3 regions of the Shewanella sp. BJSY2023SW007 genome follow, and region 2 is predicted to be linked to each of the others. Evidence: predicted binding sites of a transcription regulator. Region 2 holds the regulator's gene; each other region holds the start of a gene.

Evidence for each region. Region 2 encodes sigma-54, which starts transcription at its own class of promoters, with help from an activator protein. Its sites were predicted from a motif close to GTTGGCACGNNNNTNGNNT; they were not measured.
Region 1: a site for sigma-54 is predicted at 2,030-2,048, ahead of glnA (glutamate--ammonia ligase). Genes of this name have one in related genera too.
Region 3: a site for sigma-54 is predicted at 4,172-4,190, ahead of ACMHXE_RS09990 (DUF3192 domain-containing protein). Genes of this name have one in related genera too.

Annotation. Positions count from the first base shown of each region.
Region 1 covers NZ_JBKORL010000113.1:16,006-26,437, forward strand. Annotated here, with positions in the region: gene ACMHXE_RS19795 (hypothetical protein) at 1-434, shown strand, start outside; gene glnA (glutamate--ammonia ligase) at 539-1,948, opposite strand; gene typA (translational GTPase TypA) at 2,406-4,217, shown strand; gene ACMHXE_RS19810 (helix-turn-helix domain-containing protein) at 4,301-5,305, opposite strand; gene ACMHXE_RS19815 (SDR family NAD(P)-dependent oxidoreductase) at 5,444-6,208, shown strand; gene ACMHXE_RS19820 (2,4'-dihydroxyacetophenone dioxygenase family protein) at 6,252-6,758, shown strand; gene ACMHXE_RS19825 (zinc-binding dehydrogenase) at 6,768-7,829, shown strand; gene ACMHXE_RS19830 (molybdopterin cofactor-binding domain-containing protein) at 7,995-10,235, opposite strand; gene ACMHXE_RS19835 ((2Fe-2S)-binding protein) at 10,232-10,432, opposite strand, start outside.
Region 2 covers NZ_JBKORL010000105.1:6,842-17,273, forward strand. Annotated here, with positions in the region: gene fumC (class II fumarate hydratase) at 1-747, opposite strand, end outside; gene ACMHXE_RS18800 (catalase family peroxidase) at 887-1,867, shown strand; gene ACMHXE_RS18805 (transposase) at 1,983-2,216, opposite strand; gene ACMHXE_RS18810 (OmpA family protein) at 2,736-3,398, shown strand; gene ACMHXE_RS18815 (molybdate ABC transporter substrate-binding protein) at 3,588-4,379, shown strand; gene ACMHXE_RS18820 (hypothetical protein) at 4,537-4,920, shown strand; gene mgtE (magnesium transporter) at 5,081-6,445, opposite strand; gene ACMHXE_RS18830 (HPr family phosphocarrier protein) at 6,529-6,804, opposite strand; gene rapZ (RNase adapter RapZ) at 6,791-7,645, opposite strand; gene ptsN (PTS IIA-like nitrogen regulatory protein PtsN) at 7,642-8,085, opposite strand; gene hpf (ribosome hibernation promoting factor) at 8,088-8,375, opposite strand; gene ACMHXE_RS18850 (RNA polymerase factor sigma-54) at 8,407-9,870, opposite strand; gene lptB (LPS export ABC transporter ATP-binding protein) at 9,966-10,432, opposite strand, start outside.
Region 3 covers NZ_JBKORL010000066.1:45,280-55,711, forward strand. Annotated here, with positions in the region: gene ACMHXE_RS09965 (3-deoxy-7-phosphoheptulonate synthase) at 1-662, opposite strand, end outside; gene ACMHXE_RS09970 (hypothetical protein) at 1,550-1,828, opposite strand; gene ACMHXE_RS09975 (DUF962 domain-containing protein) at 2,260-2,565, opposite strand; gene ACMHXE_RS09980 (GNAT family N-acetyltransferase) at 2,578-3,228, opposite strand; gene ACMHXE_RS09985 (DUF2789 domain-containing protein) at 3,493-3,723, shown strand; gene ACMHXE_RS09990 (DUF3192 domain-containing protein) at 3,746-4,111, opposite strand; gene ACMHXE_RS09995 (hypothetical protein) at 4,278-4,616, shown strand; gene ACMHXE_RS10000 (Zn-ribbon-containing protein) at 4,616-5,389, shown strand; gene syd (SecY-interacting protein) at 5,448-6,089, opposite strand; gene queF (NADPH-dependent 7-cyano-7-deazaguanine reductase QueF) at 6,149-7,006, shown strand; gene ACMHXE_RS10015 (4'-phosphopantetheinyl transferase family protein) at 7,068-7,808, opposite strand; gene ACMHXE_RS10020 (hypothetical protein) at 7,884-8,168, opposite strand; gene ACMHXE_RS10025 (helix-turn-helix domain-containing protein) at 8,569-9,354, shown strand; gene ACMHXE_RS10030 (SDR family NAD(P)-dependent oxidoreductase) at 9,351-10,432, shown strand, end outside.

The DNA.
Region 1 (10,432 bases), on a different contig from region 2:
ACGATGATGATGACCCTGTGGTTCCGCCTAAGCCAGAACCTGAGCAGTCTGTGTCCATCAATGAAGCCGAAAGCCTCAAGGTGGCACTGAGCGCCGTGGATCCTCAAAGCCAGGCGTTGACCTTCAGTCTGACCACGGCGGAAGGTAAACCTGTCAAGGATGCCGGCAGCAACTATGTGGTGATGTATCTCAAGATGCCGGCTGAGCAGGTCTCGGCCTTCTCCATGCCTTGGCACAAGGGCGCACGTTTTGAATGCAGTGAAACCGTCGACACCTGTGCTGGCACCATGGAAGCGCTGGAGACTGAAGGCCAATATCGCTTTACTCCAGAAGGGCTTGAAGAGCTGAACCAGACAGAGGGTGAACTCAAGTTGGCGGTGATCCTCACCGGGGCCAAGGCTCAGAGTGCTCCTGAGCTTGTCAGCGCTCCCTGAATGATTTGAGTTTCAGAGCCCTAAAATAGTAGCGCCCCAGGATTGCTCCCGGGGCGCTTTTTTTATTATCCGATGGCTTGACTCATCGGTTGATTGCAGGGCAATTAGAGGCTGTAGTACAGCTCAAATTCGACAGGGTGAGTGGTACGGCTGACACGCTCGGCCTCGGCTTGTTTCAGCTTGAGGTAAGAGTCGATAAAGTCATCGCTGAACACACCGCCGCGGGTCAGGAACTCACGGTCTGCATCCAGAGCCGCCAGGGCGACTTCAAGAGATTCGGCCACAGTCGGGATTTCCGCTGCTTCTTCGGCCGGCAGATCGTACAGATCCTTATCCATGGCATCACCAGGGTGGATCTTGTTCTGGATACCGTCCAGACCGGCCATCAGCAGTGCTGCAAAGGCCAGGTATGGGTTGGCCATAGGATCCGGGAAGCGGGTCTCGATACGGCGAGCCTTAGGACTTGGCACCACAGGGATACGGATAGAAGCCGAGCGGTTACGGGCAGAATAAGCCAGCATCACGGGGGCTTCAAAATGTGGCACCAAACGCTTGTAGGAGTTGGTGCTTGGGTTGGTGAAGGCGTTCAGGGCACGGGCGTGCTTGATGATACCACCGATATAGTACAGGGCAGTTTCAGACAGGCCGCCGTACTTGTCACCGGCAAACAGGTTAGTACCGTCTTTAGAGAGTGACTGGTGAACGTGCATGCCGCTGCCGTTGTCGCCGACAATCGGCTTGGGCATAAAGGTTGCAGTCTTGCCGTAGGCGTGAGCCATATTGTGGATCACATACTTAAGCTCTTGAATTTCATCCGCTTTCTTTGTCAGTGTGTTGAAGCGCGTGGCGATCTCATTCTGACCCGCGGTAGCCACCTCATGGTGGTGAGCTTCCACAATTTGACCCATCTCTTCCAGCACCAGACACATGGCGCTACGCAGATCCTGTGAAGAGTCTACCGGTGCTACCGGGAAGTAACCGCCCTTAACGAATGGACGGTGACCTGTGTTGCCGTCTTCATAGCTGGTGCCTGAGTTCCATGCCGCTTCTTTGGCATCTATCTTGACGAAGGTGCCGCTCATGTCGGTACCGAAACGCACGTCATCGAACAGGAAGAATTCTGGCTCAGGGCCTATCAGCACAGTGTCGGCAATGCCGGTAGAACGCAAGTATTCTTCGGCTTTCTTGGCGATGGAGCGAGGGTCACGCTCATACCCCTGCATAGTGCCGGGTTCGAGAATATCGCAGCGGATCAGTGCTGTGGTTTCTTCGGTAAATGGGTCCAGTACAAAGCTGTCTGGATCTGGCATCAGTACCATGTCAGATTCGTTGATCCCTTTCCAACCACCGATGGATGAACCATCAAACATCTTGCCGTCTTCAAAGAAATCAGCATCTACCTGATGAGTCGGGATAGATACATGCTGTTCCTTACCTTTGGTATCGGTAAAGCGTAAATCAACAAACTTAACTTCCAACTCTTGCAGCTGTTGTAAAACTGATTCGACTGACATTATCAAGCCTCCGGTAGGGTAAAGGGGGTGCCCTTTGTCAACTCTTAGTATTTAGCGTCTGGCGCCTTGTTGGTTTCTATTAAGCCAAACTCATGCCAAGATGCTAAGGTATTGAAAATAAAGGGAGTGGTAAAATCAAGGGCTGGCGAGATAAGCGGGTTTGCACTATAATGGTGCGTGCTGTGTTCCAAAAAGGTGCGCTCACCATAATGGTGCGTGCGCTTATTCAGTAGGATAATCATAGGTGTTTAAAAAATAATCCTGTGCGATAGCCCCTCGCTAGAGTAGAATGGCACGCTTTTTAAAGCAACCATCCGGGGAAATAGTGTTCCCCAGCATGATGCTAGTCCAGGTTTTATAAGGCCTGGAAGGCAATCGCCAAGCAGTCATAGAGCGGTTGTACCATTCAATTTATATTGCTGCATCCCACAGAACAGAGATCGTAAGAGGCAAAACTGTGTTAGAGAATTTACGTAACATCGCCATCATAGCGCACGTTGACCATGGTAAGACTACCCTGGTAGACAAGCTGTTGGCACAGTCAGGAACCCTGGCAACCCGCGGAGAAGCCACCGAGCGGGTGATGGACTCCAACGATCTGGAGAAAGAACGTGGGATCACTATTCTGGCGAAGAATACTGCCATTAAGTGGAACGACTATCGCATTAACATAGTAGACACCCCAGGACACGCCGACTTCGGTGGTGAAGTAGAACGGGTTCTGTCTATGGTTGACTCTGTACTGCTGCTGGTTGATGCGCAGGACGGTCCAATGCCACAGACACGTTTCGTGACCAAGAAAGCATTTGCCCAAGGCCTTAAGCCTATTGTGGTTATCAACAAGATTGACCGTCCTGGCGCTCGTCCGGATTGGGTTATCGATCAGGTATTTGACCTGTTCGACAACCTGGGTGCTACCGACGAACAGTTGGACTTCCCTATTGTGTATGCCTCGGCTCTGAACGGTTTTGCCAGCTTGGATCCCGATGAAGCCAGTGAAGATATGACTCCGCTGTTCCAGACTATTGTTGAAAAAGTATCTCCACCTGATGCTGATGCCGATGGTCCATTCCAGATGCAGATCTCTCAGCTGGACTACAACAGCTATGTAGGGGTTATCGGTGTGGGTCGTATCAAGCGCGGTAGCGTCAAGACCAACCAACAGGTCACTATTGTCGGTGCCGACGGTAAGACCCGTAACGGCAAAGTCGGCCAGGTTCTGGGCTATATGGGCCTGGATCGCCACGAAGTGGACAGCGCCAATGCCGGTGATATCGTTGCCATCACAGGTCTGGGCGAGCTGAAGATTTCTGATACCATCTGCGCCGTCGGTCATGCCGAGGCTCTGCCACCTCTGTCTGTTGATGAACCAACCATGACTATGACCTTCCAGGTCAACACCTCTCCTTTTGCAGGTAAAGAAGGTAAGTACGTGACTTCACGTAACATCCTTGAGCGTCTGCAACAGGAGCTGGTACACAACGTGGCCCTGCGTGTGGAAGAAACCGAGAGTCCGGATCGTTTCCGCGTATCCGGCCGTGGTGAACTGCACCTGTCTATCCTGATCGAAAACATGCGTCGTGAAGGTTATGAGCTGGCGGTTTCCCGTCCTGAAGTGATCATCAAAGAGATCGACGGCGAGAAGTGTGAGCCATACGAGCAACTGACCGTGGATGTGGAAGAAGAGCATCAGGGCGGCGTTATCGAGAAGCTGGGTACCCGTAAGGCCGATATGCGCGACATGCAGCCTGACGGCAAGGGTCGCGTACGTATCGATTTCATGATCCCAAGCCGTGGCTTGATCGGTTTCCAGACCGAGTTTATGACAGCCACCTCGGGTACGGGTCTGCTGTATCACACTTTCGACCATTACGGTCCATATAAGGGTGGTGATATCGGCCAGCGTACCAACGGTGTATTGATCTCCAATGCGACCGGTAAGGCACTGACCTTTGCTCTGTTTGGTCTGCAGGATCGCGGTCGTCTGATGATTGGTCACGCCGCCGAGGTTTATGAAGGCCAGGTAGTGGGTATTCACAGCCGCTCCAACGACCTGACAGTAAACTGCCTCAAGGGCAAGCAGTTGACCAACATGCGCGCCTCAGGTACTGACGAAGCTCAGGTACTGACTCCGCATATCCAGATGTCTCTGGAGCAAGCGCTGGAATTCATCGATGATGATGAACTGGTGGAAGTAACGCCTAAGAGTATTCGGATCCGTAAGCGTCACCTGACTGAAAATGACCGCAAGCGCGCCAGCCGCGGTTGATAGTGGTTGCGCTTGAGGTGACAGCCTCACAGTGAATAAAAAGCCCCGCTAAGCTAACTTAGCGGGGCTTTTGTTTATCAAGATTAATCCTCTATTTGTCCCTGGCGATATTGCTGCTGCCATTGCTTGGGGGACAATCCCGTCCAAGTTTTAAAATGACGACTAAAAACAGCGACCTCGGCATAACCTAATTGTAGTGCCAGTTCGGTAATGGTTTGGGTGCCATAACTGAGTTGTTGTTTAGCGATATTTTGTCTGACTTCTTGCAACAATTTACGATAGTTATGCCCAGTCTCCTTGAGTCTTGCTTGTAACGTGCGCTCGTGTACCCCCAGCGCAGTTGATACCCTCTCAATACAACACTCTCCGGTTGGAAGTAGTCGGTGAATTAAGTCTCTTGCCTGATCGGCCAGATTGTCGGGATAGCGGCTCTGTAAATATTGCAGATGTGACTGAAAATGGCGGTTGAGTGCTCCCTCATCGTGATAGTTCCGCCCGGTTAATTGTGCAGTTTTAAGTACTACGCCATCAAAGGATTCACGAAAGCGCACTAAGTGGGCAAAGTGCTGGGGGTCAAGTTCGCTGGGTTTACTTTGACACAAATGTAAGGGGATAGTGTTGATGTTGATATTCAACAGGCTTGAAACAAACATTGCCAGTTGTGCCACGCTCAGTTGCATCAATTGTTCAATGCCACGGCAGTGAACATTAATTGATAAGACAAGGCGTACCATATCTCCCTGTGGTTGCAGTTGCAGCGAGATACCTGAGGCGTGCAGGTACAGATAGTCATTCACTTTTTCAAGTGCATCGGCCACGGTCGCTGTGCGGGAAATCAACATAGGTAAGTCACCGAGCACATGTAAGGTTTGCCGTTGGGCAAGCATAAGTCCGAACAGCGGCTGTTTACAGCCTTGGGCAGCGATTTCCAATAACTCGGCTAGTCGTGGATAGGCGATATAGATATTGGGATCGCGAAACTGTGCCTGACGTAATCCGGCCTGATGGATCATTTCGATGGGGTTTTCACCCAACTCCAGGACCAGCTGCTCAAATTGAGCAGCTGCACCGCTACGGACTAGGTACATGGGGCATTTAGTTCTCTTTGTTATAAGAATCGCAATATATCAAATTTCATTCGTAATAAGTCAAGAAGATGTGCAATTAATCATCTAAATTAATATTGCCTTAATAATGAAACTAATAAATATAAAAAGAGGACATCTATGCGTTTACTGAATAAAACCGCAGTGGTGACGGGGGCTGCAGGAGGCATAGGGCAAGCCATCGTCCGTAAAATACTCGCCGAGGGAGGGAGAGTCGTTGCCGCAGACCTGTCAGCTGATTCGCTCAAGGTCTTTAACGATTTCCCCACAGATAAGTTGGTGACCTTTAGTGTCGATGTGACCGACTACAAACAAGTTGAAGCTATGGTGTTACATGCGGTTACCCAGTTTGGTCAACTTGATATTGTGATAAACAATGCCGGCATTGGCTCAGCCAAACCCTTGTTAGAACATGATCCTTTGGGTGATTTCGACCCAGTTACCAATGTGAATCAAAAAGGCGTATATCACGGCATTGTGGCCGGTGGACGCCAATTCCGGGCTCAAGGTACTAAAGGTGTGATCCTTAATACTTCGTCTGTCTACGCGACAATTGCCTCGGAAATGACCTTTACCTACAACGTCAGTAAAGCGGCCGTCGATATGATGACCAAATGCGCTGCGCTTGAGCTTGCCCCATTGGGCGTTCGAGTTTGCGCCATTGCTCCCGGGCGTGTCGATACTCCTATGCTGCGTCAATACGAGGCACTGGGACTCTGGGAACACATTCGTAAGGAACAAATGCGTCAGAAGTTTACTCTTCCGAGCGAGATAGCTGATGTGGCGGTGTTTCTAGTGAGTGACGAGGCCAATTGCATCAACGGCTGCACAGTGCATGCTTCCGACGGTTTTGAGAATTTTAAATATCCATTGCAGAAGGAGTGATAGCTCGACCCATCAACCCAATAAAAACATGAGGAAGGCAAATATGGCTTTACCGGAAGTGATTAATCATCAAGATTTTTTATTAACCCTCAATACTAACGAAGAGCAGATCATCAAAGATGCGCTGCCGGGCGTTGATGTGTATCCGTTATTTTTGGACCCTGAAAATGGTGTTTGGGTGATCCGCGCTAAGTTTAAGCCGGGTATCACCTTACCCAAGCATTTTCATACAGGTGTAGTGCATTTTTATACCTTGGCGGGGCGGTGGCATTACCTCGAATACCCGGAACAACCCCAAACAGCCGGCAGCTATCTGTATGAGCCGGGTGGGTCTATCCACACTTTCCATTGTCCCGCCGATTCTGAAGGCGCTGATGGTGTGATGGTGATTACCGGTGCCAATGTTAACTTCGATGCCGATGGTAACTTCATGTTTATCATGGATGCCGGTTGGATTGAGCAGGCTCTTCTGGCTGCTGCCAAGGCACAAGGCATCAAGCCCCGTTATATTAAACCCGGTGCGCCGGCATCTATGAGCGATACTCAATAGGAAACCATTATGAGTTTGATGAATGCAATCGTGTTGCAGGATGGCGAAGTCACTCTGCAACAGGTCGAATTACCTAAGCCACAGGCAGGCCAAGTGTTGGTACGCAGTCTTGCCTGTGGTATCTGTGGCTCAGATGTTCATATTGCGCGCCACTATAACGAGGTATTCGATTTTTACCGCAAACTAGGCATGATGCCTGAGGGGGCTGATAATCATGTTCCTGTGATGCTGGGACATGAGTTTTGTGCTGAAGTGGTTGAATTTGGTCCCGAAACCCAGCAAACCCTAGCTTTAGGCACCCGAGTCACCTCTGTGCCTATCCTGATGAGCCAAAATGGTGCTGGAGTAGGGGTGACTCCCGGCGTTAATGGGGCGTATTCAGAATACTTTATTCTCGATGAAGCACTGCTATTGCCAGTTCCGGATCATCTCCCACCAGAAGCTGTGGCGCTGACAGAGCCACTGGCTGTAGGCTTGCATGCCGTCAATCGTGGTGAAGTCGGCACCGAAGATACTGCCTTGGTCGTTGGTTGTGGGCCTATCGGTTTAGCGGCCATTTCTGCGCTGCATCTACAAGGTGTACGTAATATCATTGCGGCTGATCTTCAGGGCGAAAAACTGGCATTAGCCCGTGAATTCGGTGCGACTCATTGGGTTAATCCGGGTGAGCAAGATGAAGTGGCATATGCTGCTGAAATTGCCGCGGGTAATCGTGTGGTGATTTTCGAGTGTGTGGGTATTCATAAACTGATCGAAGGTTTTGTGAAGCGTTCGCCGGCCAATGCGACCATAGTGGTAACGGGGATCCACACTGCTGAAGCGAACATCAACTATGCCTACGCCACAGTGAAAGAGCTGGATATGCGCTTCTCTTACTACTATCAACCACATGAGTTTGCTCAGTGTTTGCAGGAATTGGCCGAGAGCAGGGTGCCTTGGAATAAGTTGCTCACAGGTAAAGTTGGGATGGACGGCGTATCGGGTGCATTCAAACAGCTTATGCAGCCGAATCCACATATTAAAGTTGTGATTGAACCTTGGCGTGATGGTGAGTTGCAAACGCTCAATTAATCATTCGACACCTTAACTCGAATTAAGCCGCTAACTTATAAAGCGGCTTTTTATTTATTTTACGCTTCATCATGGTGGGGCTTGTAATCTCAAGCCGGCTCGGCAAATCATGATTTTTGGCCAATTTCGACTTGCCGGGGCATTCCCCGGCACTCTATGGACGAGTTAAAGCTGCAGATACTGCTTCAGTGGCAGATCCCGGTAGCGCTTGCCGCCGGCGGCTACTATGGCGTTGGTCAGTGCCGGTGCTACCGGGGGCACTCCAGGTTCGCCCACACCGCCGGGTACTTCGGTCGAGCCGATGATTTGTGTCTCTATCTCAGGGCATTGCGGCAACCGCAGCAGTTGATAGTCGTGGAAGTTCGACTGTTGCACCTTGCCATCCTTGAAGCTGATTTCGCCCAGCATCGCCAGGCTGAGGCCGAAGATGACCGCGCCTTCCAACTGCGAATGCACCCTGTCAGGGTTAACCACAGTGCCGGCATCCAGCACTGAGATAGCCTGCAGCACCTGCAAACGCTCACCATCCAGTTTGACCTTGATGGCGACCGCCACATAGCTGACAAAGCTGCGGTGCACCGCAAACCCCCAGCCTTCGCCCGCCTTGGCCGGTGATTGCGCCATACGTTTTTCGGCGGCGTCGATGACCGTCAGATAACGAACGACATCCACAGGATGACGGCTGAGTTCTTCGCCATAGTTACCGTATTTGAAGCCCTGATCGGCAAAGTTCTCCACTCTGGGTTGCCCCAGAAGCTGCCGCCACATGGCCGGGCAACTCTGGCCGGTGCGCAGCGCCAGTTCGTCGACAAAGCTGCCAATGCCGAAGGCATGCTGAATGTTGCACACTGAGCGCAGCCAGCCTATGCGGGTATGAGCCTCGGCCTTGGCGGTTTCGCAGCGCAGCGACGGCAACTGAAACGGCAAGTCGATAAAGCCCAAATCCAGTTCGCCGTCCGAGGGTTCATCCACGCCTTCGGCAAAGGTGGAACTGATGGAAGGGAAGGCGGTGCGCGACAACAGAGCCTCCACCTTGCCATTATCACTGAGCAGTGCCTGATAATGCTGGGCGCTGATGGCGTGCAGATAGCCGTTTTGCAGCTCATCTTCCCGGCTCCAGAACACCTTCACCGGCTTGCCGCTGCGTTTGGAAAGCAGCGCCGCTTCGACGCTGAAGTCCGGCTTGGACTTGCGGCCAAAGCCGCCGCCCAGCAGGGTGACATGCACCTTGACCTGCTCCTCCTTCAGCCCCAAAGCGGCCGCCACATTCTGCTGGGTACTCTGGGGCGTTTGGCTGCAGGCCCAAATTTCACAGCCATCCTTGCTGACTCTGGCGGTGGCCGCCGGCGGCTCCATCATGGCGTGAGCCAGATAGGGCACAGTGTAATCGGCGCTGAGCGTGCGCTCTTCGGGCCAGCTTGCGGGAGGCTGGCCCAGCTCACGCCTGACTTTGCCACTCTGCCGTACTCGCTGTTTCAGGGTGGCGATAAACGCCTGGGAGTCGTGCTTGTCGTTGGGGCTTTGCTGCCACTGAATCGTCAGTACCTTGCGGCCTTCAAGGGCGCTCCAGCTATTGTTGGCCAGCACAGCCACACCGCCAAGCGGCTGGAAGGCCGGTGCCCCTTTAGGAGCGGGCAGGCTGATAATATCCACAACACCGGGGAAGGCGCGGGCCTTTTTATCATCGACACTCGCCGCTTGGCTGCCGAGCACAGGCGGCCGGGCAATCGCGGCATAGAGCATGCCTTCCAGACGTATATCCTGACCATAGATAGCGCTGCCATCCAACATGGCATCCATATCCACTATGGTGCGTGACTGACCTATCTGGGTGAATTCTTCTCTGGGTTTGAGCCTGAGTTGGCTCTCATCCGGAAGCGGCAGCTTGGACGCCGCCAGTGCCAGTTCGCCATAGCTCAGGGAGCGGTCGGACGCCTTGTGAGTCACTCTGTGAGCCTTGGCGCTGACTTCTGCGACCGGCACTTGCCAATGTTCGGCGGCAGCCTGTTCCAACATGGTGCGCGCCATGGCACCCATCTGCCGCATTCTGTCGTAGTGTTTACGTATGCTGCGACTGCCATCTGTATTCTGGCTGCCGTAACGCTTGTCGGCCAGGCCCTGCACCACCACGACTTTGTCCCAGTCGGCTTCCAGTTCATCGGCCAGCACCTGAGGTATGCCTGTTCGTATGCCCTGGCCCATTTCCGAGCGATGGCAGGTGAGGTAGACCTTGTCGTCTTCACCGACGGCGATAAACAGATTCAAAGGTTGCAGCTTGTCCTGCGCCAGGCTCATGGGGCTCCAGCCCAGGGCGCTGCTGCCCAGCATCAAGGCGCCGCCACTGGCGCCAAAGAGTTTCAGTACATCGCGACGGCTGAAGTTTTCCACTGCGGTAAACCGGCTCATGAGCTCTGCCCCCCTTTGACGGCGACATCCTTGATGGCGCTGCGGATCCGGGTATAGGTGCCGCAGCGGCAGATATTGCCGGACATGGCATCGTCTATCTGTTGGTCACTGGGGGTGGGCGTTTCACTCAAGAGCGCCGCGGCAGACATGAGTTGCCCTGTCTGACAGTAACCGCACTGGGGAACCTTGTGTTTGCT
Region 2 (10,432 bases):
GAATGAGGATATCAGCTCGGCGGCGCGCTCGGCGTAACCTGCGGGAGCATTGAGCCCTGTCCCCACGGCTGTGCCGCCAAGGGCCAATTCACGGCAGTTTGCCAACGCCCGCTCTATGGCGCCTATGCCTTTATCCAACTGAGTCACCCAGGCACTGATCTCCTGTCCCAGTGTCAGCGGGGTGGCATCCATAAAGTGGGTGCGGCCGGTTTTGGGAATATCGGCAAACTGTTGTGACTTGTGTTTTAGGCTATCGCGCAGCGCAGCTATGGCGGGCAGTGTGTGCCTACAGGTCTTGAGCACCACGGCAATATGCATGGCGCTGGGGAAGGTATCATTGCTGCTCTGGCTGCGATTGACATCATCATTCGGGCTCAGGTTGATGGCCTTGTTTGCCAGAGCCATGCCGCGATTGGCTATCACCTCGTTGAGGTTCATATTGGTTTGGGTGCCGCTGCCGGTCTGCCAAATGACCAGTGGAAAGTGCTGCTCCAGTTGGCCCGCCAAGATTTCGTCGCAAACTCTGGCGATGAGCGCCGCCTTGTCCTTGGGCAGTTGCCCAAGCTCGGCATTGGTCTGGGCTGCGGCTTTTTTCAACAGGGCGAAGGCGTGGATGATGGCCTTTGGCATACTCGCTTGCGGGCCTATGGGGAAGTTTTCCAGGCTGCGCTGGGTTTGGGCGCCCCAGTATTTGTCTGCTTCGACCTTGACTTCGCCCAGAGTGTCTTGCTCAATCCGATATTGCATTGCCGCCTCCTGTCGTCTGTCATCGTCCTCAGCATAGCATGGCCTTTGGCCCACTCCTGAAATAATCCGCCGCTGTTCCCGGTCTGGGTTGGGCGGCCTGTTTCAGGCCTGGATTCTGATTTTTACAAAGGGAGTAAGCATGAGAGTATCGGTTTGGTCTGCGTTATTGCTCTTGGGGACTCAGTTGGGTGTTTTGGGCTCCAGTTCGGTAATGGCGGCTCAGGCAAATGATTTTATTCAAGTATTTGAAGCACTTTCCGGTCAACATCCGGGAGAGCGCAAGGGACATGCCAAGGGAATTTGCACCATTGGCAGTTTCCGGCCGAGTGCCGGGGAGGTCTGGCTTAAGGAACTACCTCTGTTTGCCACAGAGCAGGCACTGCCCGCTCAGGTACGTTTTTCCATGGCGGGTGGCGATCCTTTTGTGGCCGATACCAGTCGCAGCCCAAGAGGGATAGGCGTGCGCATCGAACTGCCAGACGGGCAGGTGCATCAGTTGGCCGGGCTGAGTACGCCTGTGTTTCCGGGTAAAGATCCCGACAGTTTTCTTGGTTTGCTGCGCGCGTCATTGGCTCAGCGTGAGGGGGAAACCGGCGCGGTTGCACGCTATCTACAGCAGCATCCGGATGCTGCCCGCCAGGGGCTGTGGCTCAAGCAGCACAATCCACCGGCGGCCTATACCTCGGTCAGCTACTTTGGCATTCACAGTTTTATTTTTGGTAACCAAGGCCAGCAAAAGCGCTTTGGCCGTTGGGAGCTTTGGCCTGTGGACGGGGAGCAACCACTGACGGATGCCGAGTTGGCACAATTGCCGGATGATTTTCTGCAGGACAGGTTGATGCAGAGGCTGAAAACTGGACCGGCTCAGTTTGAGCTTAAGCTGGTCCTGGCCGAGGAGGGGGATCCCTTGCTGGACCCTTCACAGCAGTGGCCGGATAACCGGCCCAGAGTCGCCCTCGGGCGCCTGAGCATAGACTCGGTTGCGACTTCAGCCTGTGACAAGCTGAACTTTGATCCCAATGTGCTCAGTAAAGGGATCGCCGCCAGTGACGACCCTGTGCTGCGGCTGAGATCCGCGGCCTATGCCATCTCTTTTGGCAAGCGCTTAAGCGGCCGGTAACGGTAATAAAATGACAGGAACGAACCTAAAAAATGTAGCGCTTTATCATTGTTATATGTACATTTTTTATCGTTGGGGGCGATAACTGTGTGTCAGGTTCGCTCCTGTCGAAACTTTAACGGATTAAGCTGAACTCCTGGCTCAACTGACGAATGCGCTGCTGCAGTTGCTGCAGTTCCCCCATCAGCCGGGATTGTCTGGGTCTGCCTGCCGCTTCATCCTGCGCCAGCCATTGATAAACCAGTTTGGTGGAGATCCCATGCTGACGGGCAACGTCAAACATGAGCCTGCCGTTTTGAGTCACTTCCTTAATGGCTTGCTGTCGCAGCTTCTGCTCGTTAATTTCCATACTGCCTCCTTGATGCTCCAAGAATGGTTTTCCAGAGCTGTGATTCCACCTCTGTTATTCCACATCCCATTGGCTGTAGCCCAAGTGCTTGAGGCAATGCCAGAGTGAATGCCAGAGCGAATGCCAACTGTCGCGTATTTTCATCAGTGTTTTCATCATGACTCCTGAACAGTGGAATACTGCTTTATAGGTATGTAAGAAACATGCCAGTTTTTATATTTACTTTAATGCATTGATATAAAAGTGAATTAACTCATTTCCTTGTCGATAGAGCCTGCCGGGCGCTACCCAATAGAGTGCAGTCTGCTCTATTTTGGGGTTTTACTTGATGTCAACGCCATGACACTTGGTTGACAATCCGGGATGGAAAAGTCGGATTTGACTGAATCTATGCTGAATGCCGTGCGGATTTGCCACCTCTATGACCTCCGGGGGATTGTCTGCTTGAAGCGCTGCTATATACTTTGGCGCCAGATAGGTTCCGCTTAGGTTGGAACAAGCAGACGAAGGAAAAATAACATGAAAAAGCGCGCTTTTCTGACAGCTCCTCTGTTGCTGGCATTGCTGGCAACTGGCTGTACCACAGTGAATCCTTATACCAATGAACAACAGACTGCCAAGGCGACCAACGGAGCACTGATCGGTGCCGTAGCCGGCGCGGCCATAGGTGTGGCCTCTTCCAGTAAGAGCGACAGGGGCAAGGGCGCCCTGATCGGGGCAGCATCCGGCGCTGCCGTAGGCGGTGGTATCGGCTATTACATGGATGTACAGGAAACCAAATTGCGTCAGCAACTGGCTTCAACCGGCGTCAGCGTAACCCGGGTGGGCGATACCATAGTGCTCAATATGCCCAATGAAGTGACTTTCCAGGTCGACAAGACAGATCTCAGTAGCGGCGCCATGCGGGTATTGGACAGCGTAGTGCTGGTGGCCAAGGAATATGACAAGACTCAACTGAATGTGGTGGGTTATACCGACAGTAGCGGCTCTGAGTCCTACAACCTGAGATTGTCACAGGTTCGTGCCAGCGAAGTAGGTAATTACTTGATCCGTAAAGGTGTATCCGGACAGCGAGTATTGACCCAAGGCCGAGGTGAGGCCAGCCCAATCGCCTCAAATGCCACCCCTCAGGGGCGGGCACAGAACCGTCGGGTAGAGATTATTCTTAGTCCTCTCGGCTAAGATTTTAAGTTTAAGGGTCGCTGCGGCGGCCCTTTTTATTGGGTCAAATTGTCCCTTTCTCCGGTTTTCCCTGTCAGATGGCGTGATCTTGAGGGGAATTTATGACAAGTTTTGCCGTGGTGCGTTGATTTGTGATGCGGTTTGGTTGAGTTTAGCGGCATCTGTATCTTATACACCGGAGAAAAATAAATGAAAAAGAGTGTCTGCTTACTCGCCCTGTTACTGCCCGCCTTCTCTCAGGCGGCGGATCTTGAGTTCAGGGCTGCGGGAAGTTTGAAGACCGCCATGACGGATGTTATCGCCAGTTATCAGGCCGATGGCGGCGTTAAGGTCAATGCCCAGTTTGCCCCTTCAGGCTTGCTCAGAGGCCGAATTGAAGAGGGCGAGAAGGTCGACTTGTTTGCTTCGGCCAATATGAAGCACCCACAGAAGCTGATGCAGGAAGGCAAGGGCGCGCCTGTGGTGATGTTTGCCCGTAACCGCCTGTGCGCCTTGGCGCAAGATAATGTCCCGCTGACGACAGAAAACATGCTGGATACTCTGCTGGACAGCAAAATCAAGCTGGGCACCTCCACTCCCAAGGCCGACCCTGCCGGTGACTATGCTTTCAAGGTGTTTGACCGCGCCGAAGTTATCAAGCCCGGTAGCCAGGCCAAATTGGCGGCCAAGGCGCTCAAGCTGACCGGTGGTGCCGACAGTGCCAAACCCCCTAAAGGCAAAAACCCCTATGGCTGGGTGATGGCCAATAAACAGGCGGATGTATTTTTAACTTATTGCACCAATGCCGTATTGGCCAAGAAAGAAGTGCCTGATCTCAAGATAGTGGCGTTGCCTGAGTCGCTGGCAGTAGGTGCCAACTATGGCATGCTGGTGCTGGATAAGGCCGACCCTGCCGCTTGGCCGCTGGCCATGTATATTCTTTCTCCCAAGGGGCAATCCATTCTGGCCTCTTACGGCTTTGAAGCGCCGCTTAAACCTTAAGCGCTATAACTGAAAATATTTGGAGAGTGTGCTTCAGTTCCCCGGAACTGAAGCACACTCTCTTTATGGGTATATAGCTACTTTTTGGCCAAATCAGCTTGCACCGGCAATTATTATCCTTCTAAAGTAAGGCATTATATCCTTACCAGGGGGGAGCATGCTCGAAACCAAAGGCTTACCGATAGCGACAGATTATCTCGGTGATGAGGTGAGGTTTATTCGCCTTTGCTATGACAGTCAGGGCTTGGATATCGAGGTAAGTGTCGAAGGCTGCAGGGCGCAGGTTCATTTTGACTCTGTGGTTGGCTTTCGAATGTTGGATGAGGGCGATCTGATGGAGTTCTGGACCGAATGCAGCCTCTCCAATGGCTGGTTATTTCAGATCTCCAACGGCGGCTGGTACCGCCAGGAGGCCAAGCGCAGCGGCTTTATGGCCAGCGCCAACCTCAAGTTGCAGGAATTTCTGTTGGTGAGCCGTGGCGAGTGTGTCTCCGTCTTCTGTGAGCAGGATGAACCCAAGGTGTATTGGCTTAAAGACTGACTCGCTTTCTTTCACAGCCCAAGGGCGAGCTTGGTCGCCCTCTGTTATTTATTCTATTCATCAAGGTCAGAGCTTGATGCTCTCGGCCCCCGTTCTTCTACCCTCAAAAGCAGACTTTTGCTCACTAAAACCAGAGCCTCAGCCCATTAATACCTGAGCCTCAGCCCATTAATACTAGAGTCGCCAACCCCAGGAAGGCGAACAGGCCTATTACATCTGTCACTGTGGTCAGCACCATGCCACCGGCCAATGCAGGATCCACATTGAGCTTTTTCAGTATTAAAGGGATGCTGGCTCCGGCGAGACCGGCTACCGTCATATTGATTAACATGGCACCGCCAATAAGGGCGCCGAGTGCCAGATCGCCTTTCCAGATCCACACGGCAGTGAATACCAGCGCCGACCACAACAGGCCATTGAGAAAGCCGATGGCCAACTCCTTGCCGATAAGCCAGCGGGAGTTGCTCTGACCTATGTGGCCGAGGGCGATACCGCGGATCACCAGCGCCAGAGTCTGGTTACCGGCAACGCCGCCCATGCTGGGCACTATGGTCATCAGAATCGCTATGGTGGCAAATTTTTCCAACGTGCCTTCAAACATATTGCTGACCGAGGCGGCCAACAAGGCGGCAAACAGGTTGAAGGTCAGCCACAAAGAGCGGCGAAAGGCACTCTTGAACACAGGGCCGAAGGTGTCTTCATCATCGTCCATCCCCGCCATACCCATCATGGAGTGTTCGGCGTCTTCTCGGATAACGTCCACCACATCATCAATGGTGATCCGCCCAAGCAGATGGCCTTCACTGTCGACCACTGGCGCCGAAACCCAGTCGTGACGCTCAAACAGCTGGGCCACTTCATTGTCCGGCATGGTGACGGGAATGCTCTCAAGCTCGGGATCCATTATGCTGCGGATCCCGGCGGTGGGGTTACAGGTCAGTAGGGTGGAGAGCTTAACGCCACCGAGCAAAATATCGCGCCTGTCCACCACATAGAGGGTATCAGTGGCTTCGGGCAGCTCGCCCCTTTGGCGCAGATAACGCAGCACCACATCGACGTTGACGTCCGGCCTCAGGGTCACGGTATCTGTATTCATCAGACTACCGGCGCTGTCTTCCGGATAGGAGAGCGCCTGTTCGACCCTGGCCCTGTCTTGGGCACTCATGGAGTGCAGTACCTGTTTGTAGAGTGTATCCGGCAGGCTTCGCAGCACGTAGGCCAGATCATCGGTATCCATACCCGCGGTCGCTCGTGCCAAACGCTCAGGACTCATCAGGCTGATCAGCTGGTCTTTCATATCTTCACCCAGCTCTTCGAGGATCTCACCGCTCTGTTCCTGATCCACCAGTTGCCAGAGTACCTGACGGGTACGTGGCGGTGAAGATTCGAGAATAAAGGCGATATCCGAAGCCGTCATTCGCTGCAGCATGTCGCGCACATGCACGAACATACCACTGCCAAGAGCTTGGTTTAGTTGAGTAAGACGTTGTTCTGTCAGCTCTTGGTCGAGCGCTTCTATTGGCATGCAGTTCCCCCTGTGATGCAAAGCGAGGATATGTTACCTCAAGACAGGGGAGTTATAGAAACAAAGAGTGCAGCGCTAAGGCTTTAGCTGGCTTCGTCGAAACGGGCGTTGATCAGGGCGCAGATGGCATCCATCGCCGGTTCGGCATCCGGGCCTTCGGCAATAAGGCGTATGGTTTTGCCTTGACCGGTTTCCAGCATCAAGAGCCCAAGCACGCTGGCGGCCGAGGCCTTTTTCTCGCCTTGGATCAGAGTGATATCGGCTTCGAACTCGCTGGCCAGCACCGCCAGCTTAGTGGCGGCGCGGGCATGCAGGCCCAGTTTATTGACTATGGTGACTTCCCGTTCAACCTTTGCCATTGCCCAGCTCTCTATGACGGGCCTGTACCTTGTGTTTGCTGTTGCCAAAACGCTTGGCCAGCTGGTCGGCGACATAGACAGATCTATGCTGGCCGCCGGTGCAGCCTATGGCTATGGTGAGGTAGCTGCGGTTGTTGCGCTCAAGGTGTGGTAGCCAGGTTTCCAGCAGATTTTCTATCTGCCAGATAAACTTGTTCACCAATGGCTGACGGATAAGGAATTCCTGCACCGGTTCATCCAGCCCGGTCAGCGGCCTGAGCGCCGGTTCCCAGTGGGGGTTGGGCAGAAAGCGCACATCAAACATGAAGTCGGCTTCCTGGGGCATGCCGTGCTTGAAGCCGAATGATTCGAAGTTGATCACCAACTCTTTGTCGACGCTGCCCAGCAGAATTTCTCGCACTTTGTCACTGAGTTCATAGATATTCAGTGCCGAAGTATCTATGTAGTGATCCACCAGTTTCGACATGGGCTCCAGCAGTTTACCTTCGTGCTTGATGGCATCCTGCAGCGAGACAGTGCTTTTGGATAGAGGGTGTAGTCTGCGGGTTTCGCTGTAGCGTTTTAGGAGTACTTTATCGGAGGCGTTGAGGAAGAAGCTGGTCAGTTGGGTGTTTTCCGGCAGCGCCGCCAACTGTTTTTCCAGCACCTTTTCCTGATCCGGCATGTTGCGCACATCTATGCTGATGGCGACCAGATCATTGCTGCCGCGGAGGTTTTCCAGCAGGCTGCCTATCATGGGCAGGGGCAGATTATCCACACAGTAGTAACCCAGGTCTTCGAGTACCCTGAGGGCAACGGATTTTCCGGAACCGGAGCGGCCTGAGACTATCGCGAGTTTCATCCTGTGATCACCTGATAGAGTTCTGTTTCATCGCGGGATTTACGCAACTGCTTGAGTATTGCCTTATCGCTGAGCTTTTCAGCCATGGCAGACAGGGTACTCAGATGTTGCTGGCATTGATCTGCGGGCACCAGAAGAGCGAATAGTATGTCCACCGGTTGGTTGTCTATGGCATCGAAGGCGATAGGCTCTTCGCATTTGACCAGCACGGCAATCGGCTCTGTGATATCAGGCAGCCGGCCATGCGGAATCGCAATACCATTACCTATACCTGTGCTCCCCATCTTTTCGCGGGCCAAAAGGCTTTCAAAAATCGCTTGAGAGGAAAGGGTGGGGTACTGGGCGCTGGCGAGATCGCTAATTAGCTCCAGTACCTTTTTCTTACTGCCCGGAGTGGCACAGGTAGTGCACTCCGGCCGCAGGATGGTACTCAGTTCCATCGTTAGTGTTTTGTCAGCTTTTCTTTGTGTTTAATGACCTGACGATCCAATTTATCAATCAGAACGTCGATGGCGGCATACATGTCGGCATGTTCAGAAGTTGCATAGACTTCGCCGCCTGTGAGGTTGATCTTGGCTTCGGCAATCTGTTGCAGTTTTTGTACATTGAGCACAACGTGCACATTATTGATCTGTTCGAAATGGCGTTCAAGTTTCGAAAACTTACTTTCCACATAGTCACGCAGTGAGTCGGTGATCTCGATATGATGTCCTGTCAGGTTGATTTGCATAGAAAGATTCCTCCAATTTCCAACTGTGGATTTATAAACTCTTACGCTGGTTCGACGGTGGTATCATCATAGCCTCGCGATACTTGGCTATGGTGCGTCTTGCAACGTTGATTCCCTGTTCTGCCAGAAGTTGTGCCATTTTGCTGTCGCTCAAAGGTTTCTTCTGGTTTTCCGCCGCCACGAGCTTCTTGATAAAAGCCCTGATCGCCGTGGAAGAGCATTCTCCGCCATCTTCGGTACCGACATGGCTGGAGAAGAAGTACTTCAATTCAAATATTCCCCTGGGGGTATGCATATACTTTTGAGTGGTGACCCTGGAGATGGTCGATTCATGCATCTCGACCGCCTCGGCGATATCGTTGAGTACCATGGGTTTCATGGCCTCTTCACCATATTCGAAAAATCCCTGCTGGAACTGCACTATGCAGTTGGCCACCTTGAGCAGGGTGTCGTTGCGGCTCTCCAGGCTCTTGATAAACCATTTGGCTTCCTGAAGATGACCACGAATAAACTGGCTGTCTGATTGACTGCGGGCGCTGCGGGCCATGGCAGCATACTGTTGGTTGATCCCGAGTTTGGGCATACAGTCCGGATTGAGCTCTACCACCCAGCGACCGTTCTTCTTCCAGACGCTGACATCCGGGATCACATATTCCTCGTCCATCGGCTGCACCAGCAAACCGGGGCGGGGATTGAGGCTCTGAATAAGGTTGATGGCGTCACGCAGTTGATCTTCCTTGAGCTTGGTCTTGCGCATCAGGGTGCGAAAGTCGCGGGTAGCGATGAGATCCAGATGCTCGTCGATCAACAAGCGGGCATCGGCCAGATGCGGGGTGTCGGCGTTGAACTGTTGCAACTGGATCAGCAGACATTCGCGCAGATCTCTGGAGGCGATGCCGACAGGGTCGAAGTGCTGGATCCGCTTGAGTACCGCTTCGACTTCATCGAGCTCAATCTCAGGGTTACCCATGGCTTCGAGGATCTCCTCTGTGCTCTGGGTCAGATAGCCCTGCTCGTCGATGGCATCTATGATGGCGGTGGCAATAGCGTCGTCGGTATCGGAAAACGGGGTCAGGTTCTTCTGCCATTCCAGGTGTTCATAGAGACCTTCGCTGGTTTCCCCCTGAAAGGGCATATCATCTTCACGGCCCATGGCTGGCCCTGAGGCGCTGGCGGCGGTAAAGACTTCATCCCAGGTGGTATCCATAGGCAATTCATCCGGCATAGACTCATTGTTCAATGCCTCTGAGGTTTCTACTGTGGAACCATCTTCCTGCTTGGCGCTCAGTTCGCCGGCGTCGTTTTCCTTGTGATTGTCGTCAATCTGTTCCTCCTGGCTGTCCTCGGCCATCTCCAACAGAGGGTTGGCTTCCAAGGCTTCCTGGATTTCCTGCTGCAGCTCAAGGGACGACAGTTGCAGTAGGCGAATGGCCTGCTGCAACTGAGGTGTCATGGTCAACTGTTGACCTAGTTTGAGCTGGAGTGACGCTTTCATTATACCGCTAATCCCTACTCGTTATTTTTCAAGGAAAAAATTCAATAATAACAAACTATAATACCCGGAATTGCCGCCGGATGACATGATCCTAACTATAGCCTGAATTGTTCGCCTAAGTACACAGCACGCACTTGCTGGTTGTCCAAGATTTCAGCGGGTGTGCCCTCGGCGATCAACTGCCCATGGCTGACAATGTAGGCTCGCTCACAAACGTCGAGCGTTTCGCGAACATTGTGGTCTGTGATCAGCACCCCCAAACCGCGGGACTTAAGCTGTTCGATGATTTTCTTGATATCGATAACTGAGATGGGATCCACACCGGCGAACGGCTCATCCAGCAGAATGAACTGTGGATTGGCGGCCAATGCCCGGGCGATTTCCACCCGGCGGCGTTCACCGCCGGAGAGGGACATCCCCAGGCTGTCACGTATGTGGGTAATGTGGAATTCTTCCAGCAGCTGTTCGAGTTGTTCCTCGCGCTCGTCGCTGTTGAGTTCTTTGCGGGTTTGCAGCACGGCCATGATGTTGTCATGCACCGACAGCTTGCGGAAAATACTGG
Region 3 (10,432 bases), on a different contig from region 2:
AAAGCCACCTGCCCTTGTTGATTGATCCCCATGAATCTGTGACTGCTGGCCGCCGACTTGAGGGCGTTAATGGCCACCCCCAGATTGCCATCCGTGCCATTCTTGAACCCTACCGGCATGGAAAGCCCGGAGGCCATCTCCCTGTGGGTTTGTGATTCTGTGGTTCTGGCGCCTATGGCTGACCAGGTCACCAGTTCGGAAATATATTGCGGACTGATGGGATCCAGCGCTTCGGTGGCAACCGGCAACTCGAGTTCGGCCAGAAACAACATCAACTCCCGCGCCATCCGCAACCCTTTTTCAATATTGAAGGACTCATCCATATCGGGATCATTGATCATCCCTTTCCAGCCCACTGTGGTTCGAGGTTTTTCAAAGTAGACCCGCATCAGGATAAAAAACTGATCCTTGAGCTCGTCATGGAGCTTTTTCAGTTTGAGGGCATATTCCTTGGCCGACTCAATATCGTGAATAGAGCAAGGGCCGGTGACGACCAACACCCGGTTGTCACGCTTGTGAACTATGTCGGAAACCGTCTTGCGGGCACTAAGAATATAGCGATAGCCGTGATCAGAAAGTGGCAACTGCTGCTTGAGTTCTTCGGGGGTTATGAGGACTTGTTCGGCACTGATGTGCACATTCTCTATGTTACTGGACTGCATTCTGATCACCTGAAATTATTTTGTGCGGCATACCTGAACGCACCACTGTAGCGGTACACCATTACGGCATTACACTATGCCGAGACTGAAGCGGGAGATCAAGGGCGAAACCGGAAAAATTTTCATCTTTATTGCCAAGGAAACAGCAAACGGTTTCCATGTGTGCTTTGTCTAAGTTTGAATGCCAAGCTTGGCTCACTTGTCGTAAACAGCAAAATCGCCAAATCATCAAATAGTTAGGATGACAAAAAGTAACAATCCACCATGCTTGAAGGTTTCTTTATCCAATGTTTGTTGTACCTTCTCGTCAAGGGAAAACAGATGAAAAAATGCTGTTATCTCACGAAGCGTGAGAATTCATCCCTTCATCCGGATTTCAAACAGTACAAAAGATGGTGTAAATGCCATTTCATTCCACTGAAAGAGCGGCTGAAGTGACTGGGTGATTGGTGACGATTCAATGCAGAACTTTAATCCACTTATTTCAACCATTGCAGGTAGATCTATTCAATTCCTGTTCGTCAGTTCTATGAGCTATTTTCCACATTATTCCGTTCCCACCTCAAGATGCGCGCCCTCACTGTGCAGCAAATGACGCCCCTGACCGGGCTTACAGCGAGCTTACAATGGCATCCTACCAGCATCAACTTAACAGGCTGCGCGCCATGCCCGGCACACAAAGAAAAGGCGCGTCCTAAGACGCGCCCTATTTACTGCTGTCAGCCATCCCGCTGAGTTGTGCTCCCTGCACCTTCCATGCGTATGAATTTCTTCCTGTGGACACCTTGTCTCAGTGATGACAGCTTCCAAGCTATCTTTTCATCCCTGCTGACAACCATCCTGGTATCTGCTCAATTCCCTTGAGCCTCCTTGTGGCCTCCTGGCACTCATCTTCCATGTTTGCCCATCCACGAGCTTGTTGTCGTCCATGAGTTGGGTTTTCCCTTAACCCAAAGGCTGGCATCCCTGAGCCTGTCCTCTACTTCGTCCTGAACGCTTTCCTTAGCAGACCTTTCTGTCTCAAATGGCCTTTCCTGGCGCGGCAATTTCCTTATTACCGGAAAAAATCTTCTGTGTATCCATCCTGGATACTGCTTCCCTGCGAGCCGTTTCCTTGGCTTGAACTTCCCTAAAATGGTTTCAAGACGTCCTGTCTTGATTGTCATCCATGACTGAAATCCATTTAGCAGGTTTCCTTGCAGCTCGTCCTTGCATAGGCCTTTCCAAAACGCGTCATCCTGACACTTGCCCTGGCTGCCTCCTTAAACTCCTTGGCGTTGCTTTCCTTGCAACTCCCTCTTCCTTGAGGCTCCCTCTTCCTTGAAGCTTGTAACTTCAGCTCCTTTCCTTGGAAGCTCTGTCAAAGCATCCTGCCCTGACCACAACTTAAGTGTACCCAAGGCCCCCTCTTTGAAATGGTCGATTTTAGAACAGGCTAGGAATGACAAATATTCAGCAGTCGCTAATAAAATTCTAATCACTTGTTTATTAACAACATTTAATTATTCGCCAGTAAGAACAGCTAATAAGTCTTATGTTTATCGCACAGCTTTGTGAGACATATCTCACATTGGTACTGGTAAATAACCAAAAACACTCAGAAACGATGTTTGCCACTGACAAATTGGGCCAACATGACCCAGTCAGCCATCAAGCTATAGACTGGGTATTGAAAGGTCGCCGGCTTATTGTGTTCAAAACCAAAGTGACCAATCCAGGCAAAGCCATAACCCACCACAGGCAGAGCCAAGAGCCATACAAATTGTCCACTAAGCAGGCTGAATAACAGAAGAAGCAATACCAGTATCGAACCTAGATAATGCAAACCTCGGCATACGGGATCGGAATGCTGTGACAGGTAGAAAGGATAAAACTCAGCAAAACTCTTGTACTTTTGCTCCATGCTTAACTCCTGTTATTGGTAGACGTCATCATCAGTATGACTGTGGTAAAAGAGCAACTCTCCGGTTAACTGCCCGATATTCAGCTCAACCACGGGTACAAAGCCTTGCTCTCGGAACAGATGAGAATGGCCATCCTCAGTCACAAAGACTCCAACCCCTTCCAGCTCCGGCTGCTCATCACACCAACCCAATACCGCCTGGACGAGCAACTTGCCATAACCCTTGCGCTGCTCGGTTAAAGCTACTGCAATGAACTGTATAATGCCGTATTCAGTAGCCGGCAGGTGCTCCAGAATTGAATTCTCCTTCTGCATCAACTTCTGCGTCGATTGCCAACCTGTCCCCAGCAGCATTTTCAAACGCCAATGCCAATAGCGCCCCTCCCCCTGGGGAAGTGATGAGGTCACCACGCAGGCAACCCCAATCAAGCGCTCATCATCGAACAACCCAATAAGGGGCTGCTCCTGTTGCCAAAGCTCATTGAGCTCTTCACGAATTGCGGCTCTGAGCTTTTGTTCATATTCGGCGGCATTGGCGGCCGGCAAGGTCTGCTGAAAAAACGCATCATAGTGATAGGCGTTATAGAGAATTGATGCGGCCAGGCGCAAATCTTCCGCCGTCAGGTAAACAGCACGCAGGGAATCGGGAGTCTGGGTTTCCATTTGTTGTTGTCCTTGTCAGCCAAAAGGGTAATTTCCAATTTAACAATTTTGGATCAAAGTACAATCTTTTGCTTGTCAAGCCGTTCGACTACTGCCGTGGGCACCATTCCCATAGAGATAATAAGCTCTGCCGATTTAAAGCAATGGATCTGCGGTTCGATTGGTATAAGCTAAAGGGAAGGAATAAAGCTTACTATCTGTTTTATGAAGGCTTGTTCACACATCACCTTGGCAAGATATGCCAGGACTTCTGGAGGTCAGAATATGGATACCACCCACACAGACTTGGCCCATTTATTTGAGCAATTGGGACTCCCCAGCAGCAGCGAGGCGATAGAAGGTTTTATCGGCACACATTCTATCCCCGAGGGAGTCAAACTGGTGGATGCACCATTCTGGAATGAAGCTCAGCGCACTTTTTTAACAGAGGCTCTGGCCGAGGACGCCCAATGGTCAGACACCATAGACCATTTGGACGCCCAGCTCAGGAGTTGATTGAAATTGGGATGAGTGTGAATTACAGCTGCGCGTAGGCCTTATCGCCCCAGCCAATCAGTTGTTGATCGCGAAACACCAAGGGGGTGCATTCATCCTTGGTGGTCTTGCCATCACTGTGTCTGTGGCGGGTACGGTAAAATAGTACATGTACTTGCTGCTCATTGGAGAGAAAGGCTTCATTGAAGTCGGCCTGCCCCATGAGATGCTGCACCTGTTGCTGATCCATCCCCAGAGTCAACTTGGCCAGTTGTTGCTGATTTTGCTGTTGCTGCAGCTGCCAGGACTCCTTTTCATCCCAGTTGGCTTCGTGATCGCCGACATTGACCACACAGGCACTAAGCCCTAAGCTTGCTATCCCCATCAGTGGCAGTAATAACTTGTTCATTGTCACTCCTTGTTATATTTATCAAATGTTAATTTTTGTTAAGTAAATACAGCAAGCGCTATGCAACATGCAGGCCAACAAATAAACTGATAAATATCAAAAAGATAAAAACAAATAACTGCTGCACTATGTAGCTATTGGCGAAAAAGTGAGGTTTTTTACCAAGATGTCCACTCCACTGGAACAGGTCATGGCCGCTGCGGCGGCAGTAGCCCAAAGCGGCCATACTCCCTCTCTGGCACTGATTAAGGCAAGACTCAGCAACAAGTTACCAATGCCACTGCTGGTTGAAGGTCTGCAGCGCTTCAAATCCCTTCCGGAGAGTGAACGGGAAAAACTAACTCAAAGCGAACCTCGGCAGGATGAAGCTGCACCACAGAAACCTGTCCCCACAGTAGAAGTCCTCCAGCAGGAGATCAGCCAGCTACGCCAGGAACAGCAGCAACTGAAACAAGAATTCGCGGCCTTACAACAAAGGCTCGCCAAGCTTGAGGGCCAGCAATAATGTTTGTCTGCGAACTCAGGTTTGAATGCTTTGCCAACACCACGATCAGCGCCGCAGAAAAAGCCATCAATACTCTGCTTGAAGCCTGGCGGGCCAACGGTCAGGTATTGGGACGGGAATTTGCGGTGGCCTTTAGGGACGGAGAGTTCAGAGTCAGGCTACTGCTACCTGAAGAAACCAGTCTGGCCAACAGGCACAACAGTCCCTGGGCCAAACAGGCGTTGCAGCAGTTAACCGAGGCCAAACTGCTGGCCCCCAAGGAAAAGCTCATAGGTCAGGATATCAATTCCGAAGTCAGCACCCTGGAGCCCCCAAGTTGGCAGCTGCTTTATACCAGCTATGTGCATATGTGCTCACCACTGCGCAGCGGCGATAACTTGCTACCCATTCCACTCTACCGCATTCCCGCGACCTTCAACGGCGATCACAAGCGGGTGATCCGTTGGCAAACCGAGTGGCAAGCCTGTGATGAACTGCAGATGGCCGCAGCAACCAAGGCCGAGTTTGCCGCACTTGAGGAGCTTTCCAGCCCGGATAGCGATCTGTTTCGCCGCGGCTGGGATTTGCGTGGCCGCATCGAATATCTGACCCAAATTCCTACCTATTACTACCTTTACCGGGTCGGGGGAGAGAGTAAGCAAGCCGAATTGGCCCGTCCCTGTCCCCGCTGCGGCAACCCGGACTGGCGCCAGCCCAGCCCGTTGCTGGATCTGTTTCATTTCCGCTGTGACAACTGCCGGATAGTCTCCAACCTCTCCTGGGATCATCAATAGCCTAGGCTCATCAATAGCAGTGATCATCAATCAATAGTGATTGTGGCAACCCCGGCTATCAGCGGCGGGAAAACAGGTGTTGCCACATAAGCTTCATCCGCGCCCAGAGACCGGGATGGTCAACATCCGCCATGGTCGGCTCCACAGGCTCAACTGCCGGCGCCACTCTGGGGCGCAGCATAACAAGAAACTCTTCCAGGCTATCTGCCAGCTTCTTTGAGGGGAGCTCACCCGGGGTCTCACGCCAGACAGCACCGGTTTCGTTATCCACGCAGATCATCTCATCTCCTTGCCCCAATAGGCCGATAAACCAGGTCGGTGGCTGCTTGAGCTTGCGTTTCATCATCAGGTGCCCAATCAGATTCTGCTGCAGGAACTCAAAATCATCCTGACTCCAGGGCTGCAATAGTTCCCCTTCGCCGAAATCGGCTTCAAACAACAGATGCGCGGCAAAAAACTGCCCATAAAACTCGTCGATATCGGCATGCAGCGGCAACTCCAGCGCATGACTGACATTGGCAAAACTGCCTGGCTGCTCACGACGAATAGTCTGCCACAGTTGCGGATCTTCACCATCCTCCTGCAGCACACAGGGCGAGGCTTCTCCCCTGGCATAACATCTGGGGCCTTCCCCCAGACTCGACTGGTAACTTTGATGATAACGGCTGAGAAATTGCTCCAACGCCTGGGCACAAGACACTTATCGCACTTCCAAATTCAGGTATAATGGTGGCCTATTTTGACACGGAAACCCGCTTGATGACACAGAATCACGACCCTTACCGGAACGCCGAAGCCTTATCTGGCCTGACACTGGGTCAGCAGACAGATTATCAAGAGCATTACGCCCCAGAGCTGTTGCAGGGTGTGCCCCGCAAACTCAACCGTGATGCAATCAACCTGAGTACGCCTCTGCCGTTTCAGGGCGCCGATATCTGGACCGGCTATGAACTCTCCTGGCTCAATGCCAAGGGCAAGCCCATGGTGGCCATCGCCGAGTTCCAGCTGGATCTCAACAGCGAGCATTTAATTGAGTCCAAATCCTTCAAGCTCTATCTGAACAGTTTCAATCAAACTCGCTTTGACAGTACTGAAGCCGTCGAGCAGACCCTTACCCAAGATCTGAGCCGCTGTGCCAATGGCGAGGTAAAAGTCAGAGTGATTGAGCCCAAGCACTTCAACAGCCAGAGAGTTGTTGAGCTGCCAGGGCACTGCATTGACGATCTGGATATTGAAGTCAGCGACTATGAGTTCAACCCCAAATGGCTCGAGGACAGTACAGACGACAAGCAGATAGTTGCCGAGACCTTGAACTCCAACCTGCTTAAGTCCAACTGTTTGATCACCTCACAGCCTGATTGGGGCAGCGTGATGATCCGCTACCAGGGCCCCAAGATAGACAGGGAAAAACTGCTGCGTTATCTGATCTCTTTCCGCCAGCATAACGAGTTCCATGAGCAGTGTGTGGAGCGGATATTCACCGATCTGAAGCGTTTCTGCCATTGCAGTAAATTGACCGTCTACGCCCGCTACACCCGCAGAGGCGGATTGGACATCAACCCGTTCCGCAGTGACTTTGAGCACGTGCCGGAAAGCCAACGCCTGGCAAGACAGTAATCGAACATAAAGCGGCTTTAAAGCCGCTTTTTCATTCTTGCCGATAACCTATTTCAGAGTGCTACTGACCAAGGTGCCAGTGCAGTTGCCAGTTGATGGCTGCAGGGGCCCACAGCGTCAGGGCCAATCGATAACCCGGCTCCATATGGCCAAGCCAACTCTGCCATTGGGTGTTTTCCTTAGGCTTTAGCAAAAGCCCACGGCGCATCGAAACAATCTCGGCAGGCCGCTCGGCCGAGCATGCCTCCCCTGAGCTCAAGTCAAACGCAAACCCATCGAGCGGCTGCGCCAACCCTTTGCCTGTCGCCTTGATATAAGACTCTTTCAAGGCCCAGAGGTCGAAAAACGCCTCTCGCCGCGTGGCATCATCCAGATCTCGTAATTGCTGCAGCTCAAAAGGCGCAAAATAGTGGCGCATCACAGTATCGATAGATGTGCGCATCCGTAAACGCTCTATATCGACGCCAAGTTGCAACTCAGGAGAAGGATGTTTCAGCAATGCCAACAGCAGCCAATCACCGCTGTGACTGAGGTTAAAATGCAGCTGAGTCTGTTGAAACTGCTCATCACAAAGGCGCGGCTTACCCTGGGGACCATAATCGAAACACCACTCCCGGGCTGCAAGCGGCGCTTGACTACTCAGGGTTTTTCTCAGCAAGGCGCGGCTTGTTATCGCTCGTTGCTTAACCTCTTTATGGCTTATTCGGGCAAACTTTTCCCGCTCGGCCGGTGTCAGGCACAGCGCCAGATCTTTGAGTTTTAAAGGCTCACTCTGGCGTAAGGGATACAAAAAGAGTTGCACGGCGTTGATGGGAGGCTCCAAAAAACCAAGGGGGAGTAGGCTATTTTGCCTTGGGCTCCCCCTCGGTCTCAAGTGCTAATCGTTCATGTTTTGCTGATTCATTTTATCGACATAGGCTCTCGCCTCTTCCCGCTCTCTTTCCCGTTGCTGGGCGGTTGTACAGCGGCGGTTGGGAATATTGCTGCCGGTAACCCTAACCCGGTCGCAGCGGTATCCCTGTTCATCGAGTCTTTGTTGGCGGGCCGCGTCCTCAGGCGACAACTCGGCGGTCGTTGCACTGGTACCACTGCAACCGGCGCCGAGTACAGTAAACAAGGTCGCACTCGCCATTCCCAGTAGATTATTTTTTGTTAAATACACCTGACACTCTCCATTTCTGTTGCTGATGCCAGTTCATCCAGTTGCCCTAAAGGCAGATACCCAGGTTGTAACATAAGCTGCAATATAAGCTGCAACAGACCACTGGGGATTAGGGATAAATAGGTATCAGATATCCATTTTTACAGCACAAAAAACCAAAACAACCAATTTATATCAATTTAAAAACAAATCAACAACAAGCCATTCCGGACTCATTTGCAAGTAAGTGCTTTAAAACAAAAGCAGGATTTTCAGTCCCAGATGATTGTATCGAGCAACAGGCACTGGTAATCTGCTTCACCTGTTACTGAAATAACAGCCTGACGCTCAGTATTGTGGAAGTTTGCAACCATGGCAGACAGGCGAGAAAGGAAGCCCAAGGGCCCAGTCCCAGCTGATTATGAAGCAAACTCAAACCGGAAAACGGCGTCATCGTAATGCCACCACCACCCCGGAAATGCGCCGCTTTATCCAGGAGTCGGAGCTCAATGTCAGCCAACTGGCACGGTTACTGAATATCAGTGAAGCAACCGTTCGCAAGTGGCGTAAACGCGAGTCGACCCAGGATCAATCCCACACCCCGCATCATCTGAATACCACTCTGAGCGATATTCAGGAGTATGTGGTTGTCGGACTGCGCTGGCAGCTCAAGCTGCCGCTGGACAGGCTGTTGCAAGTCACCCAGGAATTTATCAATCCCCATGTTTCGCGCTCCGGGCTGGCCCGCTGTCTGAAACGCCACGGCGCATCCCGGCTCGACAATATCGATGCTGCGCACTCGCTGCCGCCGAAACACTTCAATAAACTGCCGGTCTACAGCGGCAGCAAGATGCAAACCTACACCCTCAACAGCCAAACGCTTGCCGATGCGTTGATGCTGCCCAGTACCGATGAACACACTGTGGTTCAGGTCGAAGCCATGAGTATTCCCATTGGCCAACAGACCCATTCGGTACTCATAGGGATGGATCCCGTCAGCGGCTGGGTCTATGTCGACATCTATCAGGATGACGACACCCTCGCCGCCGACCGCTACATAGCCTACGTCCTCAAGCGCGCCCCGTTTGCCCTGCGCCGCTTGCTGGTACGCAACTATCATATTTTCCAGTCCAGGTTTCCCGCTGCCGCCAAGGCAGGGCGCAAACCCAGGCCGCAACTTGCAGCCACCAATGGAGATGCTCAATGAGCCAAGAACAAGCCTCTCAGATAGACAAACGCCTCAACAAAAGGCTGAAAGACACACCGATTGCCATAGTCGGCATGGCGAGCCTGTTTGCCGGCAGCCGTTATCTGAACCAGTTTTGGGATCTGATCTGCGACAAGATAGATGCCATCACCCAAGTGCCCGCCGACCGCTGGCAAGTGGCAGACTATTTTGACCCCGACAAGAAAGCCGCCGACAAGAGTTACTGCAAGCGCGGCGGCTTTATCCCGGAAGTGGATTTCAACCCGATGGAGTTTGGTCTGCCGCCCAATATCCTCGAACTGACCGACACCTCGCAGCTGCTGTCGCTGGTGGTAGCCAAAGAGGTGTTGGAGGATGCAGGTATCGATGAAGGCTCGGACTATGATCGCGACCGCATCGGCATCACCTTGGGGATTGGCGGTGGCCAGAAAATCAGCCAAAGCCTCAATGCCAGGCTGCAATACCCTGTGCTGAAAAAGGTGTTCCGCGAGAGTGGCGTCAGTGAGCAGGACAGCGAAATGCTGATCCGCAAGTTCCAGGATCAATATATACATTGGGAGGAAAACTCCTTCCCTGGGTCACTCGGCAATGTTATCGCCGGTCGGATTGCCAACCGTTTCGATCTCGGCGGCATGAACTGTGTGGTCGATGCCGCCTGTGCCGGCTCGCTGGCGGCAATGCGGATGGCGCTCACCGAGCTGACCGAAGGCCGCAGCGATATGATGCTCACCGGAGGCGTCTGCACCGACAACTCCGCCTATATGTACATGAGCTTCTCCAAGACCCCGGCCTTTACCAGCGACGAGCAGATAAAGCCGTTCGACGCCGACTCCCGCGGCATGATGATAGGCGAAGGCATAGGCATGGTGGCGCTAAAACGCCTGGATGATGCCGAGCGCGACGGTGACCGCATCTATGCGGTGATCAAAGGGGTTGGCGCCTCCAGCGACGGCAAGTTCAAGAGCATTTACGCGCCGCGCCCCGAAGGCCAGGCCAAGGCGCTGCAGCGGGCCTACGATGATGCCGGGTTCCCGCCCCATACTCTGGGCCTGATGGAAGCCCACGGCACAGGTACGGC